2 regions of the Methylobacterium sp. 13MFTsu3.1M2 genome follow, and region 2 is predicted to be linked to the other one. Evidence: riboswitches for the same ligand, from Rfam matches in the RefSeq annotation. Region 2 holds a riboswitch; the other holds the start of a gene.
The links. Region 2 has a riboswitch for cobalamin ahead of BM314_RS08375 (TonB-dependent receptor). Riboswitches for the same ligand answer to the same signal wherever they lie in the genome.
Positions count from the first base shown of each region.

Region 1 (7,834 bases), on a different contig from region 2:
GCGAACGGGGTGCAGGGGCAGGTCACCAGCGGCTTCTCCAGCGTGGATAACGGCCGGCTCGGGGCCGCCACGGTGGACGCCGGCGGCGACGGCATCGCGGTCCACGCCGACGGCTTCAAGACCGCCAACGACAGCTACGCGATCCCCGGCGGGATCCAGCGCAACTCGTACAACGAGTCGCAGGGCGGCGCGGTCGGCATCTCGGCGATCGGCGACCGCGGCTTCGTGGGCATCTCCTTCAGCCACTACGACGCGGTCTACGCGATCCCCGGCGGCGTGGCCGAGCAGGACCGGACCCGCCTGACCCCGAACCAGGACCGGGTCCTGTCGCGGGGCGAGTACCGTCCGCTCGACGGGCCCTTCGAGGTGATCCGCTACTGGGCGGGCTACTCGGTCTACCGCCACAACGAGGTCGGGATCGGCGACGACGGGATCGAGGGCGTCCAGGCGATCTTCAAGAACCGCGAGGCCGAGGGACGCCTGGAACTCCAGCACGTCCCGGTCATCACGGAGTTCGGCAGGCTCACCGGCGCTCTGGGCTTCCAGTCGGACCGGCGCGTGATCAACACGCAACTCGAATCGTTCCTGCCGAAGACGGAGTCGCGCGCGAACGCGGTATACCTCTTCGAGGAGCTGGAACTGCGCCCGGGCACGCGGCTGCAGGCGGCCGGGCGCTACGAGGTCGACCGGCTCTCGAGCACGGCGGCGCAGTTCCCCGCCGACTACGTGCCGGTCGACGGACAGGAGCCGTTCCAGTACGCGCGCACCCGGCGCTTCGCCCCGAAGAGCGCCAGCATCGGCGCCCTGCAGGACCTGCCTTACGGCTTCGTGGCGAGCCTCACCGGCTCCTACGTCGAGCGCGGGCCCACGGGCTATGAGCTGTTCTCGCAGGGCCCGCACGACGCCACCGCGACCTTCGAGATCGGCAACCCGAACCTCAAGAAGGAGCGAGCCCGGACCGTCGAGGCCAGCATCCGGCGGGCCGAGGGGCCCTTCCGTCTGGACGCCACCGGCTACTTCACCCGCTACACCGGCTTCATCTACCGGAACTACACGGGTCTGACCTGCGACGACGACTTCGCCTCCTGCGGCGTCGGCACCGACAACCGGCAGATCGTCTACCAGCAGCAGAACGCGACCTTCTACGGCGCCGAGATCATCGGCCAGTACGACCTCGTGCCGGTGGGCAACGGCTTCGCCGGCGTCGAGGCGCAGTTCGACTTCGTCCGCGCCCAGTTCGACAACGGCGCGAACGTGCCGCGCATCCCGCCCTACCGGCTCGGCGGCGGCGTCTACCTGCGGGCCGACGGATGGTTCGCGCGGGTGAACCTGCTCCACGCCTTCAGCCACGACGCCACGGCGGTGTACGAGACGCCGACCCCCGGCTACGACGACCTGCGCGCCGAGCTGAGCTACACCAAGGCCGTCGATCCCGCGGTCTACGGGGCGAGCGCGATCACCCTCGGCCTCCAGGGCCGCAACCTCCTGAACGACGATATCCGCAACTCGACCTCGTTCAAGAAGGACGAGATCCTGCTGCCGGGGCGGAACGTGCGGCTGTTCCTGACGGCGCGGTTCTAGGGTCGGACATCAGGCCGCGTGATCGTGATGATGCTCGAGAGGGATGGATCATCGCCGGTCCGCTTCCGGACGGCGTTGTTTGGCCGGGCGCCGCTGCTCCGCCCCTTGTCCCCCGTCTAACCTGTTGTGAAGGTAGATTATATACAATAAACGCCGGGGTTCCCGATCTTCGCCACCGGGTGGCGACAGGGGTGCCCAGGCGGCGGATGCAACCGTTTTTCTCGACAGATGGGATTCATCCCAGAAACGCGGTCCGCCAATGGCGGGAACTAGTCTGCGAGCGGCTCGTGCCTGCCGAGATCGAGACGCCGGACGGTCTCCCGTTCCAGGGACGGCTGGACGTGACGTGTATCGGCGCGATGCCGATCTCGCATTTCTGGCACACAACCGTGCGGACCAGAATCACGGACGCCGAAGCGCGACGCCGCGGGAACCCCGATCGGGTTTTCGTGCTCCTGAAGCTGTCCGGACGGGATACAATCCAGCAGCTTGACCGGGAGGCGAAGACCAAGCCGGGCGACCTCATCTTGCTCGACTCGAGTTCATCCGTGATGGAGGCGGAGACCGGCGACTCCTTGGTCATCGATCTGCCGCGCCAGCGTTTTGAGACCGTTCTGGGCCCGTCCCGGCTCTACACCGCGCTCACGGCCGCAGCGGACCTCGCCTCGACGACCCTGACGGGCTCGTACCTTCAGGAACTCGTCCGGGTCAGCGATCGCCTCACCCCTGACGCGGCCGAGCGCATGGCATCGATCGGCGTCGACCTGATCGTGGCGAGCCTCGCCGAACGGATGGCGCAGGAGGTACCCCGTTCCATCCACGGCAACGTCACGGTCCAGCGCGCCAAGGCCTATGTCGAGGCGAACCTGAGCGACCCGAACCTGGACCCGCCCCGGCTCGCCGCCGCGATGGGCGTGTCGTTGCGGCGGCTGCAGGAGCTGTTTCATGAGCGCGGCCGGCACATCTCCGACTACATCTGGGGACGCCGACTGGAGGTGGCAGCCAAACGCCTGACCGACCCGGCCTGCGCCGCCCTGTCGATCGGCCTGTTGGCTTATGGCTGCGGCTTCAGCAGCCAGGCGCATTTCGCGCGCCGCTTCAAGGATCGCTACGACGTGAGCCCCCGTGAATACCGACAGGCGCACAGGCCGGACGTGGAGGTATCTGCGTCCGCCTCCGGTCTGTCGTCCTGATGCGCAGCACGACCGGATCGGAAGCCACCGCCGGGCCGATCTCGACCGCTCGACAGCACACGCTGAAACCGACCTCAGGCGGACAGCGTCCGACGCAGCCTGCGCCAGCCCGCCACGATCCCGGTGACCGCGATGCCCGCCGCCAGGAGATTCAGGACCCACTGGGCCGTATCGTGCAGGGGGCGGTTGCCGGTGAGCCCCGGCAGGTCGAGCCGGTGCGCGGCGTCGAACAGCCAGCGGTTGATCCGGCCCGAGCGGTCCAGGCGCTGGAGGATCGTGCCGTCCCTGGGATCGACGTGGAGCCACGTGGCGGCCGCGTCGCCGAAGCGCAGGCGCAGCACCGGAAGCGGCCGTGGGTCGGCCCCGTGGGGATACCAGTAGGCGTCGTAGGCGTATAACGGGCGGATCGACCGGAGGGGACCGTCCGCGAAACCATCTGCCGCGGCCGCCGCGATGCTGCGCGCGTCGAGGGCGGTCGCGCCGTCCGCTGCGACCGTCCGGAGGCCGTCCGCCGTCTCGGCGACGATCCACCAGCGTCCGCCGATGGCGGCGAAGCGCAGGGTGCGCGTATCCGGCACGGCGCCATCGCGAAGCCGGTGCGGATCGAGGCCGAGCGCCGGCGGGGTTCCGGCATAGGCGGCGCGCAACGCTACCGGCGGGCTGGTCGCGCTGAACCAGCGGTTCGGGTTCATGGAGATCCAGCCGCTGACGATGAACGTGCTCAAGCCGAGGCCCCCCGCGAGGCCGAGCAGGTGGTGCCAGCGCGCCAGCCCGCGATAGGGCGTGACCGCCCCGGCCGCGTAGCGCCGCCGAAGGCGCAGGCGCCAGATCCCGATCGCGCCTCCACTCAGCGCGCCGAGGGCGGCGAAACCCGAGAGCCACAACAGGATCGTCCGCCACAGCTCCGGCCGGGCCCGCAGCGGCGTGAGGTAGATCCAGTGCGCCACCGAACCCACCCAGTTCCAGCCCCGCTCGAAGCGTGTCGTGTCGAGGGCGATCTCGCCGGTCACCGCAGACACGTAGAGCTCGGTCCCCGCGGCGTCGCCGAGGGCCACCTTCAGGAAGGGCCGGAGCGGGTCGTAGCGGGCCGTGACGGTCCACTGGTCGCGCGCGACCAACTCGGACTGCGCAGCCGGAGCACCACCGGCCGCGACACGCAGCGCGTCTGCGGGTGTCAGCGGGACGAGCCGCGCGCCGGTCCGTGCCGAGACCGTCACCCGGGCGCCGTCGTGGCCGGCGATCCGGTAGACCGGCTCGTCGCCCCGCATCTCCAGGCCGAAGGCGGCCGGCACGCCGGCGAGCCCGCCGGCCCGCAGCGCCGCGTCCGGCGCGACCGCGACCTGATCCCAGGCGATCGGGGCGAGCCGCGACAGCCGCTCGGCCCCGGTGAGCGCCGGGAACGGCACGTAGAGCATCACCAGCCCGGAGCCGATCCACAGCGCGAAGAACAGCCCCGCGGCGATCCCGGCCCAGCGGTGGAACAGGAGCAGCCAGCGCCGTCCCGCCTTGCCGAGCCGGCGCGGCAGGCTCACCACGTCACCGTGTAGGCGACCTCGACCGAGCGCGGGCGCCCGAGCAGCCAGTTGGTCCCGACCCCGTTCACGGCGTTGCCCGAGATCGCGTAGACCTTGTCGAACAGGTTGTAGACCCGCACGGACAGGCGCGAATCCGCCGTCACCTGATGGTCCAGGACCGCGTTGACGAGGTTGTAGGCGGGGCGCCGCGCCGTGTTGCCGAAGTCGCTGTAGACCTGCCCGACGTTCTGCAGTCCGACCCGCGCGGTCCAGTCGCGGGTGACGTCCCAGGTCAGCCAGAGGTTGGCCACGCGCTCGGGCACGTCGATCGGCTGGTTGCCGGCATACGAGACGGTGGCGCCGTTCACCGTCTGGTCGAACCGGTCGTACTGCGCGTGGAGGAGCGCGAGGTTGCCGTCGAGCCGCCAGCCCGGCGCGAAGCGCCAGCCGAGCGCCAGCTCGAAGCCCTGCGAGGACTGGCTCCCCACCTGCGTGGACAGCGTCGGCTGGCCGGGGATCGCCGAGATCAGGTTGTCCTTGACGATCCGGTAGCCCGCGACGGTCCATTCGAGGGCGCCGTCGAAGGCCAGCCCCTTGGCGCCGATCTCGACCTGATCGCCGGTCGCGAGCTTGAAGCCCGCCAGCGACTGCGACAGCGTGATCAGGCTGTTCACCGGGTCGGTGGCGAAGCTGTACTGGGCGTAGAGCGCGCTGTCCGGCGTCGGGTTGTAGACGAGGCCGAACCGGTAGCCGAGCGCCCGATAGGTCTTCTCGAACCGCGATCCCGTCTGCAGGTCCTCGCGGTTCAGCGTCGGCACGTCGAGGCGCACGCCCGTGAGGAACGACAGCTTGTCCGACAGGATCACCCGGTCCTCGGCGAAGACCGAGGCCTGGCTCGTCTGCGTCGCGTAGGCCGGGCGCGCCCGGCCGTTCTGCGGGAACAGGCCCGGATCGTAGCCGGTGAGCGGCACGCTCGTCGTCTGGTCGAAGTAGAAGTTATTGGTGTGACGGAAGTCGATGTGATTCACGTCGAAGCCGGCCACGAACTGGTTCGGCAGCCCGAACAGGCTGCCCCGGAACGTCGCGTCGAGGCGGTCTCCGACCTGCTCCTGGCTGTGGTAGATCTCCAGGTAGTCGCCCCGGTCCACGAGCCCGGTGCCGCGGTTGTAGCTGTACTGCTCGACGTCGAGCCAGTGGCGCCGGCTGGTCAGCCGGTAGGCGGTGTTGCGGATCGTGATGTCGGCCGAGGGGGACCACTCGGTCTTGAGCTGGGTCCAGTTGTCGGCCCAGGTGATCTTCGCGTCGCGGACGTTGTAGTTGTTGAACCGGATGAGATCCGGGATCCGTCCCTCGACCAGCGGGGTGCCCCAGTAGCGGGCGGGCTCCTGGTAGCCGAGATCGTGGCTCAGGGTGAAGGCGAGGTCGGCGCTCGGCCGGAACAGCAGGGCGGCGGAGACCGCGAGGTTGCGGAAATCGCCCTCCGGCCGCATCCAGCCGTCGGCGCGATTGCCGCTGACGTTGAGGCGGTACGCGAAGGTGTCGCCGTACTCCGCCTGCCCCAGCGGGCCACCGGAATCGAGGGCGAGCCGCGCGACACCGTCGGTGCCGATGACCGCGCGGGCGGCGTTGATCGGCACGAAGACCGGCTTCTTGGGCACCACGTTGATGACGCCGCCGATGGCGCCGTCGCCGTAGAGCACCGAGGACGGCCCGCGCAGCACCTCGATCCGCTCGACGTTCCACGTGTCGAACGGGAAGGTCACGGTGTTGGCGCCGACGTAGAAGCGCGTGCCGTCGTATAGCTGCTGGATCGAGTTCGGGCCGGCGAAGCCGCGGGACGTGAACGCGCCGTTGCCGTTGCCGGGCGCCGCGATGGTGGTGATGCCGGTCGCGTCCTGAGTCACGGCCTCGGCGATCGTGTCCTGGCCGCGCAGCCGCGCGGTCTCGCCCGACACGATGTCGAGGCTGGCCGGCGTCTCCAGCGGCGTCAGGCCGAGGCGGCTCGCGGTCCGGTCGGGCGTGCGCAGGTTGAGCCCGTTCGGCGGGAGGCGGCCCGGGTCGCCGCCCGCGCCCGCGACCGACAGCTCATCCAGCGTGACCGCCTCCTGTGCGGCGGCCGGACTGGCGAGGAGCGCGAGGAGAACGCCGCAGAGGGGGGCCCGCCCGCCGGGGCGGGAGCGATGGGTCGATGGAGACATGGGGAAAGTGGTCCGTGCACGGCGCGCGCCGGCCCCCGCGTCCTACAAGCATTGTAATAACATTACAATGCGCCCGCTGTCCGGTAGCCTCTGCCCGTGCGGGCGCGCGACGGCGTCCTGCCACAGGGCTCAAGGGAGTCGGGACAGCGGAAACGGGCATGGGGAACGGCGTCGCGGGCGCGCTTGCTGTGGCACGTCACCGCGAACGAGGCCTCGGCGGCCGCCTCCCCTCGGGACTGGCGGCGCCTCGACACCCGCCAGGACACCCCGCCCGGCGCGTTTCGCGTGTGACCACGGCTGACGGCAGGTCTCCTGGCTCGCGGGTCGCCGCCCTCGCACCGTCTTCCCGGGGTGACCCAGTGACGTGGTGGTGAAGGGCTCGCCGCTTACAGTTGCGGGGGCAGCCGCGGCTTCGGGGCGAACCCCTCACCGCGTTCCCTTTTGATCCCCGAGGGGAACCGTCGAACACAGCTTGGCCGTAGCGGGGGCGGGCGTCAACCGTGTGTCCGGTTGTTGCCGTGGATCGGCGCGCTGTGCGCCGGTCCGTTGCGGCCTCGCCGACGACGGGCTAGCCCCTGCGGGATGACGGTCTGGCGGCCCCCTGCGGAGATACGCGTGAAGGCACTGGGTCTGCCCCGGCGCGGCAACAGCCTGCTCGTGGCCGAGGTCCGCGCGGATGACGGGCGGCTGAAAGGCGTCCGGCCGCTCGGCGGCAGCGTCGCGTTCGGCGAGCGGGTCGAGGACGCCCTGATCCGGGAGTTCCGAGAGGAGCTCGGCGTCACCGTCTCGGTGCTCGGCGGCCCCCGCGTCATGGAGAACATCTTCACGCACGAGGGGCAGGTCGGGCACGAGGTGCTGTTCCTGTTCCCCGTCGCCCTGCCGCCGGGGCGGTTCGACGGGCAGGAGCGATTCGTGTTCCACGAGGATTCCGGCACCGCCTGCGTGGCGCGGTGGTGCGATCTGGACGGGCTCGACGTGCCGGGCGGTCCCGACCTCTTCCCCGCCGGCCTGAAGGCCCGCCTCCGCGACGCGTGGCGCGCGGAGCCCTGACGGACCGGGCCGGCCCACCGCCTTTGCCGCTCGGCGCGGGCGATGCTACAGCCGGGCAATCCCATCGGTCCGGACGTCCGCGACGCCGCGGCCCATGCGCCCGGACGCTCCGTCCGACGCGGAGACGGGTGCCGGCGGAAGCATGACGATACGACCTCCCAGAAGCGGCGGGCCGACGGGGCGCAAGCCTCAGGCCGGCAAGTCCAGCGCCAGCAAGTTCAGGGGCGGCAAGGCCCAGGCCGACGGCCGCGCCCGCACGGGCCCGCGCACCAGCGCCCGCGACGCCGCCGAGCGCGCG
Region 1 is NZ_FOMM01000018.1:55,096-62,929, reverse strand. Features, by position in the region: gene BM314_RS18650 (TonB-dependent receptor) at 1-1,581, shown strand, start outside; gene BM314_RS18645 (helix-turn-helix domain-containing protein) at 1,869-2,774, shown strand; gene BM314_RS18640 (peptidase) at 2,849-4,309, opposite strand; gene BM314_RS18635 (TonB-dependent receptor) at 4,303-6,486, opposite strand; cobalamin riboswitch at 6,771-6,964, opposite strand; gene BM314_RS18630 (NUDIX hydrolase) at 7,069-7,536, shown strand; gene BM314_RS18625 (RluA family pseudouridine synthase) at 7,679-7,834, shown strand, end outside.
Region 1: another riboswitch for cobalamin. It lies ahead of BM314_RS18635 (TonB-dependent receptor); the one in region 2 lies ahead of BM314_RS08375 (TonB-dependent receptor).

Region 2 (7,325 bases):
AGCCGCCGCGAACAGGCCGACGATGCCGAAGCCAAGCACACCGAAATGGTCGTTGATCGCGGCTACCCGTTGCCAGAACCAGCCCTGGAGGTTGAGCTTGTCCGCCAGGAGGTTCAGCGCCTCCAGCGTGCCGACCACCAGCGCGACAGCCACCGACACGAGGGTGATGGTGAGGTTGTAGAACAGCTTGCGCATGGGCTGGACATAGGCCCAGCTGTAGGCGCCGAGCATCAGCACGCCGTCGGTCGCGTCGACCAACGTCATCCCAGCGGTGAACAGCGCCGGGAAGACAAGGATCGTCCAGAGATCCATACCCTGGCTCGCCTGGGCGGCCGAGAGTCCGAACAGGCTCACCTCCGTGGCGGTGTCGAAGCCGAGCGCGAAGAGCAGGCCCAGCGGGTACATGTGCCAGGAGCGCGTCACGAGGCGGAAGAGCGGCCGCAGTATCCGGGCGAGCACGCCCTGGTTGGCGAGCAGCATGTCGAGGTCGGCCTCGACGTAGCGGCCGGTGCGCCGCACCTGCCGGAACGCGCGCCAGACCCCCGCGAGGACGACGAGATTGACGAGGCCGATGAGGATCAGGAAGGCGGCCGAAACGCCTGTGCCGATCAGGCCGCCTAGCTCCCGGTAGCCTTCCGAGGCCGTGATCAGGCTGGTGGCGGCCAGCGCCACCGCAGCCGCGGCCACCACCACGACGGTGGAATGGCCGAGGGCGAACCAGAAGCCGACCGAGACCGGCCGCTGGCCCGCCTGCATCAGCTTGCGCGTGACGTTGTCGATGGCGGCGATGTGGTCGGGATCGACCGCGTGGCGCAGCCCGAAGACGTAGGCCAGCAACGCGGTCGAGAGCAGGGCCGGCTGGCCTGCGAACAGGCTGTAGGCCCAGGACCAGGCGGCGACGTTGGCCGCGATCAGGACGAGGTAAAGCAGCGCGACCCTGCTTCTAATCGAGCGAGGCCTCGCTTCTCGATTGCGAATGGTACCGACCATCACTTCGCTTCAGATGACCGCATCATCGTCCCTCAGCCACAGGCGCGACTTGCCGACAATGGAAGGGGCCTTCAAAAGGTCGCCACCGAGGCTCCCCTTGCTCGCACCAGATGATGCCGACGAATTCTGCCTTGGACGCGGTCCGTCAACGATGGTCGAACGAGCGCCCTTTTGCCGGGCACACCAACGAAAGCCTGCAACGAAAAATGGCCTGCGGTGCGCTTCGCCCTGACATTCGGGAGCAAGTCGAACGCGAGTTGCACTGGCGTACGCGTCATGAACTCGGCTGATGCGCTCGCTCAAGATCTGGACGTTCGTGAAGGCGCCAGCGCCTTAGACTTTCGGCATCAGAACCGCCCGGCGATGGTGAGGCGCACCGCCGTGGGCTCGACGGGATGGAACACGCGGTCGATCAGCCCCTCGGCCGGCTCGCCGGGTAAGCGCGAGACGTATGCGTAGGTGATTTGGTCGGACTTGCTGTTCGTCAGGTTCAGCACGTCCAGGGAGACGCTGACGCCGTTCTCGAAGGCGTACCCGATCCGTCCGTTGAAGAGCGCGGTGGGGCGGGAGCGGATGGAGTTGTCCTCGATCAGCGGGCGCGGACCGAAGTAGCGGAAGCGGAGCGACCCGAACCAGCCGAGCGGCTCGCCGAACGTGATGCCCGCAGAGGCGATGGTGGTGGGAGCTTCCGGGACCCGGTTGCCCACCGGGTCGTAGTCCGAGAAGCGGGCATTGGTGATTGTGAGGTCGCCCTCCAGCGACAGCCAAGGGGTGACCGCGTAGCGGTTTGTCCACTCTACGCCGAACCGCCGGGTCGGGCGGCTGGGCTCCGTGGTGCCGGTGTCGCCCTGGAACAGGTTCTCCGACGCGAAATCGAGCCGGAACAAGGCGAGGCTCGTCGTGAGCCCTGCGATGGAGCGGTTGCGCAGGCCGATCTCGTAGCCGGTTGACGGGACGAGGAAGGGCGAGCGGGTTGTGTTGAACAGCGAGCTCGTTGGATCGACGGTGGCGGTCACGCCGCGCACGTCGTTCGAGTGGAAGCCGCCGCCGTAGTTCACGTAGAGTTCGGTGTCGAACCACGGGCCCAGGACGAGGCAGAGCTTCGGGTTGACGATGGCATCCCGCGCCTTCCCGGAATTGGCAGGCGTGTCCGAGACGACGCTCGCGTAGTAGCCATCGGCCCGGAAGCCGAGGCTGGTGCGCAGCCAGTCGGTCCAGCGCACCCGGTTGTCGAAGTAGAAGGCCCCGCTCGTCTCCAGCACCCGGTCGTCGAGCACGCCAGAGCGAAACTGCCGGTTCGTCGTGTTGAACAGGCCGACCCGGATCGAGTCCGTGCGGGTCTGAACGCCGATCTCGTTTTCCATGGGCAGGCCGAAGAGGTCGCCCTGGAAGATGTGCAGGGCCTCACCGCCGCCGATGATGCGCTGGTCGAGCTGGTGGAATTGGTCGCCGTTGACGGGGTCGTTCAGGAAATAGGTGAAGTCGTTGAACAGGTTGAGCTGGGAGCGAATGACGTAGGCCGAGGCCCGCGTCACGCCGGTGTCGTCCGTCGCGCTGAACCGTCCCGACAGGGAGAACCGTGAGGTGTCGCCACCATCGGTCGGGTTGATCGTGCCGTAGCGGCCGATCAGCCCCTCGGAAACCGCCCGCTCCGGGATCTGGTTGGTGGCCGTCCAGCGGGACGCGTAGGCCATGCCGGTGACGGAGAAGCCGTCGAGCGCGGTACCCTGGCTGTAGCGGGCGACTGTGCTGATCTTGCGGAGCTTGTCGGGCACGACCCACGGCCCGTCGTAGACCTGCGCGTCGGCGGCGACCAGGAGGTTGCCCTCGGCGAGCGGCACCGAGGCGATGGACAGGGCGCGCTTGTAGCCGAACGAGCCGATGGAGGTCAGCGCGAGGTTCTTCGGCATGCTGTCGAGGTAGTCGATGCGCACCGAGCCGGCGGAGGCGAAGTCGCCGTCGCGGACGAAGTACGGGCCCTTGTGGAACTCCACTGCGCCGACGAGTTCGGGTATGAGAAAGTTGATGTCGGCGTAGCCCTGCCCGTGGGCATGGGTGCGCATGTTGAGCGGCATGCCGTCCAGGAACAGGGCGATGTCGGTGCCGTGGTCGAGGTTGAAGCCGCGCAGGAAGAACTGGTTGGCTTTGCCCTCGCCCGAGTGCTGCGTGACGATGAGCCCCGGGACGGCCTCCAGCACCTCGCCGGGGCGTGTGACGGGCCGGTTGTTGACCTGCGCCCCGGTCAGGATCCCGGCGCTGGCCGAGTCTACGCTTAGTAACGAGCCACCGATGCCGGTGACACCGCCGACATATCCGGCGCTGGCGGCAGGTGCGGTTTGCGGCTTCGCGGCTACCGTTTCCGAGGTGACCGAGATCTCCTCCAATGTCGTCTCCGAGGTCGAAGCGGCCTGGGCAGGACGATCCTGGGCATGGGATGCGGTCGACAGCACGGCGAGGCTGCAACCTGAAAGCGCGAGCAGGGCGCGAAGAGAACGACGGGACACGGAAGCCTCGACGGCGGCAGTGGCACGTCACCGCGAATGACGTCGCCGCGCCTGACCGAAGTCCAGCGCTTTGACACCCGTCAGGACACCCCGCCCGACGCGTTTCGCGTGTGACCACGACTGACGGCAGGTCTCCTGGCTCGCGGGTCGTCGCCATCGCACCGTCTTCCCGGATGACACTCATCCAGTGACGCGGTGGTGCTGGGCTCGCCGCCTACAGTTGCGGGGGCAGCCGTGGCTTCGGGGTGAGCCCCCACCACGTTCCCTTTTGATCCCCAAGGGGAACCGTCGAGCGAAGCTTAGCATTCGGGCTCTGCCGACCGTCAAGGCTCAACCGCCGATTTACGTTTGAGTGACGACCTTCATCCCGAGTGTGTGTCGGAACGGCGACGCAGGCATGCCCTCTGCGGTCATCGGCCAGAGCCTGCATGATCGTCAAAGATGGGTGGAAAGCGGGCTGTCCGCTCAGGAGGTCAGCGACGCTCTTCCGGACATCGCGTCAATCTCTGCTTCGACCACGGCGACCGCCTCGTCCGGCGCGAGAAGCGCCGTATCCACCACCAGCCTGAGCGAGCTCCACGGCACGTAATCGCGTCCCATGACCGACGACCATGAGGGAAGCTTGAACCCGACTATGTCCGCGGTCCTGGTCTCGACGCGGCGTCGATGCTCCGCCTCGTCGCTACAGATGACCTCGATCTCGATGAGGCGCACGGCTTCCCTGTGCGCCACGTCCCGCCAACCCTCTCGGCTCTCCGGGACCGGGTTGACGCTGTCGGCGATCACGAGATTGCCGAGCCTGAGGTTCGACGCCGCGACGGCGAAGGCCACGATGTAGCCCGCCGCGCCGATGTCGGGGCCGAGCTTCGCGCGGCGGGTCAGCGCATGCTCGATCTCGTCCACGCGAACGTAGGCGGCGGAACGCTTGACCGCGAGGGCCTTCCCGAGGGTCGTCTTGCCCGCGCCGGGCAGTCCGCCGAGGACGACGAGCATGCGGCCTCCAGCGCTCTGCTGCGTCTGCTTATAGGGACGGCAGCATCGATCGTGAACGACCAACTGGGGTCGCCAGCAGACGGTCCCATAACCGGACGAATGGGTCTGACCCTAGAGGTACTTGAGCCAGGCGATGTCACGTCGCGACGCCTTGAGGCGAGAGAACCAGGCGGTCGGGTAGTAGAGGGGCGCGATCAGCCCAGCGTACCACACCAGAACCCATGCGTAGTCTGAAACAGCGAACACGGTACCCTGCGTCGGGCCCCAGAGCGCGAGAGCACCGTGGTAGAGCAGCCGCAGAACCGTCAGGTGAAGCAGGTAGAAGAAGAGCGGCGCGCCGCCGAACACCGCAACCGCTGCGACCACCGGGCGGTCGCCCATGCGTTCCAGGGCGACGAGCAATAGCGCCCCGATCCCGAGCGTGAGGAGCAGGAACAGCAGCGAGGACGGGTACTTCGTCAGCGCGAAGAAGCTCATCGCCTTTCGCAGGGCGCTGTCGTCGACGACGAACCAGGGTTTGTCCCCGTAGCCGTTCGCCAGACGCAGCACCGCGAAGGCGACCAGCATTGTGACGCCGACGGCGGCGAAACGGCGCTCGCGCGTCCGTGGGGCGACGCCGGGCAAGAACCACGGGCCGATGGCGTAGCCGAGCGCGATGACCCCGATCCAGGGGAGCACGGGGTAGGTCGTCTTGGCCACCAGACCGAATGGGAGCGCGATGACGTCGCGCTGGTGCAGCATGGCCCAGACGGCGAAGAAGGGGTCATCGGGCCGGAGTTGGATCGGATCGAGGAGATTGTGCCCGCAAACGAGCAGCATTCCGACAGCGATGAGAACCGACCGCGGCAGGCCGATCATCGCCGCCAGGACGATCATGCACACGCCGATGCACCAGATCACCTGAAGCCACAGCGTCGGGCTAGCGACGCCCCAGTAGAGCTCCGAGAGGTAGAAGACCTCCAACGCCATCAGGACGAGGCCGCGCTTCACGAGGTAGGCGCTGGTTTCCGCCAGGGTGTGCCGGGTGCTGAACAGGTACGCGGCCACCCCCGTCAGCACGACGAAGATGGGCGCGCACAGGCTGACCGCGAGGCGGGCGAGATACAGGGCCGGCATGGCGGTCCTGGCATCCATCGGGTCGGCGACGGGCACGTGCAGGAACCAGGTCTCGCGCAGGTGGTCGAGGAGCATCAGCACCATCACCAGCCCGCGCAGGGCGTCGATGGAGGCGATGCGTCCGGTCCTGGCCGATTCCTCTGCCGTCGCCTCCAGAATGCCCGGATGCACGCCCATCAGAACCGCGCCGTCATGCTCACGGTCACCCGCCGGGGCTCGCCGACGCCGACCCAGAAGGCGTTGTAGGAGCGCTCGTAGTAGGTCTCGTCGAAGATGTTATCGACGTTCAGCCCGAAGCGCAGGTTCTCGTAGCGGTAGTAGGCCAGGGCATCGGTGAGCACGTAGCCCGGGAGCCGGAACCGCTCGTTGCCGCTGTCCCCGAGACGCGAGCCGACGGCCCGGACGCCGCCCCCGAACCCAAAACCCTTCCAGTCGCCGGCCTGGACCTCGTAGACGCCGAGCAGGCTGCCCGAGTGGCGCGGGATGTTGAGGAGCGGCGAGCCAACCCGCAGGACCTCGTCGCGGGTCACGGCGGCGTCGATGAAGGCGTAGCCGCCGATCACCCGGAACTCGGGCGTCACCTGTCCGACGAAGCTCAGGTCGAAGCCTTGGCTGCGCACGGCCCCGGCGGCGATCTGGAAGAAGAAGTCCCGCGGGTCCGTCGTGAGGACGTTCTCCTTCTCGATGTGGAAGGCCGCGCCGGTCACGCTCAGGCCGGTGAAGAGGTCGAGCTTGACGCCCGCCTCGTAGCCGAAGCCGGTCTCCGGGGCGAAGGGACGGGTCGCGATGTCGAAGCCGGTGTTGGGGCGGAACGAGGCCGCCACGTTGCCGTAGAACGAGAGGAAGGACAGCGGCTGGTAGACGAGGCCCGCACGCGGCGAGAAGCCGGTCCGATCCTGCTCCGTGCGCTCGTTGCCGACCTTGTCGCGGAAGGTCTGGTTGTAGAAGTCGGTCCGGTTGCCGAGGAGGAGCTTCCACTCCGGGCTTAGCGCGATCTGATCCTGCGCGTAGACGGCGGTATTCCCGACGTTCTCGCTCGCGCTGTAGCGCCGCGTGAAGGGCGGCTTGGGCTGGCCGTAGACCGGGTTGAACAGGTCGATGGCGAAGGGGTCGATCCGCGGCGTCGAGCGCAGCAGGTTCTCGGTGCTGTTGTAGCGCTCGTGCTCAAGGCCAAGCAGCACGGTGTGGGCGAACGGCCCGGTGTCGAAGTGCCCGACGAGCTCGGCCTGCCCGATGGCCACGCCCCAGGTGAAGTCGTGCCGACGGAACTCGCGCAACAGGGTGCGGCCGTCGTCGAGGAGGCCGGTCGCGCCGGTCTGCAGGCCGGTCAGGCTGCCGGTATTGAAGTGTCCGGCGACCCGCAGCTGCCAATCGGCGTTGAAGGCATGATCGAGGCGGATCTGCAGGATCCCGGCCTCCGACACGGAATCGTCGCCCGGCTCGCCGAAGAAGCGGGAGCGCGGGACGAGGCCGAGGCGGTTGTTCACCGCGACGGTGCCACGGTCGAAGGTCTGGCGGTTGCGCAGGTACTGCGCCTCGACGGTGAGCTTGGTGTCCGGGCTGATCAGCCAGCTTACCACGGGCGCGGCCAGGACGCGGTCGCCGTCGACGAAATCGCGGAAGCTGTCCTGCCGAGCGAGGGCGCCGTTGAAGCGGTAGAGGACGGTGCCTTCCTCGTTCAGCGGCCCGCCGGCATCGACGGTGGTGCGCGCCGTGCCGAAG
Region 2 is NZ_FOMM01000008.1:10,981-18,305, forward strand. Features, by position in the region: gene BM314_RS08370 (HoxN/HupN/NixA family nickel/cobalt transporter) at 1-990, opposite strand, end outside; gene BM314_RS08375 (TonB-dependent receptor) at 1,338-3,374, opposite strand; cobalamin riboswitch at 3,602-3,799, opposite strand; gene BM314_RS08380 (P-loop nucleotide/nucleoside kinase family protein) at 3,960-4,487, opposite strand; gene BM314_RS08385 (acetyltransferase domain-containing protein) at 4,599-5,780, opposite strand; gene BM314_RS08390 (TonB-dependent siderophore receptor) at 5,780-7,325, opposite strand, start outside.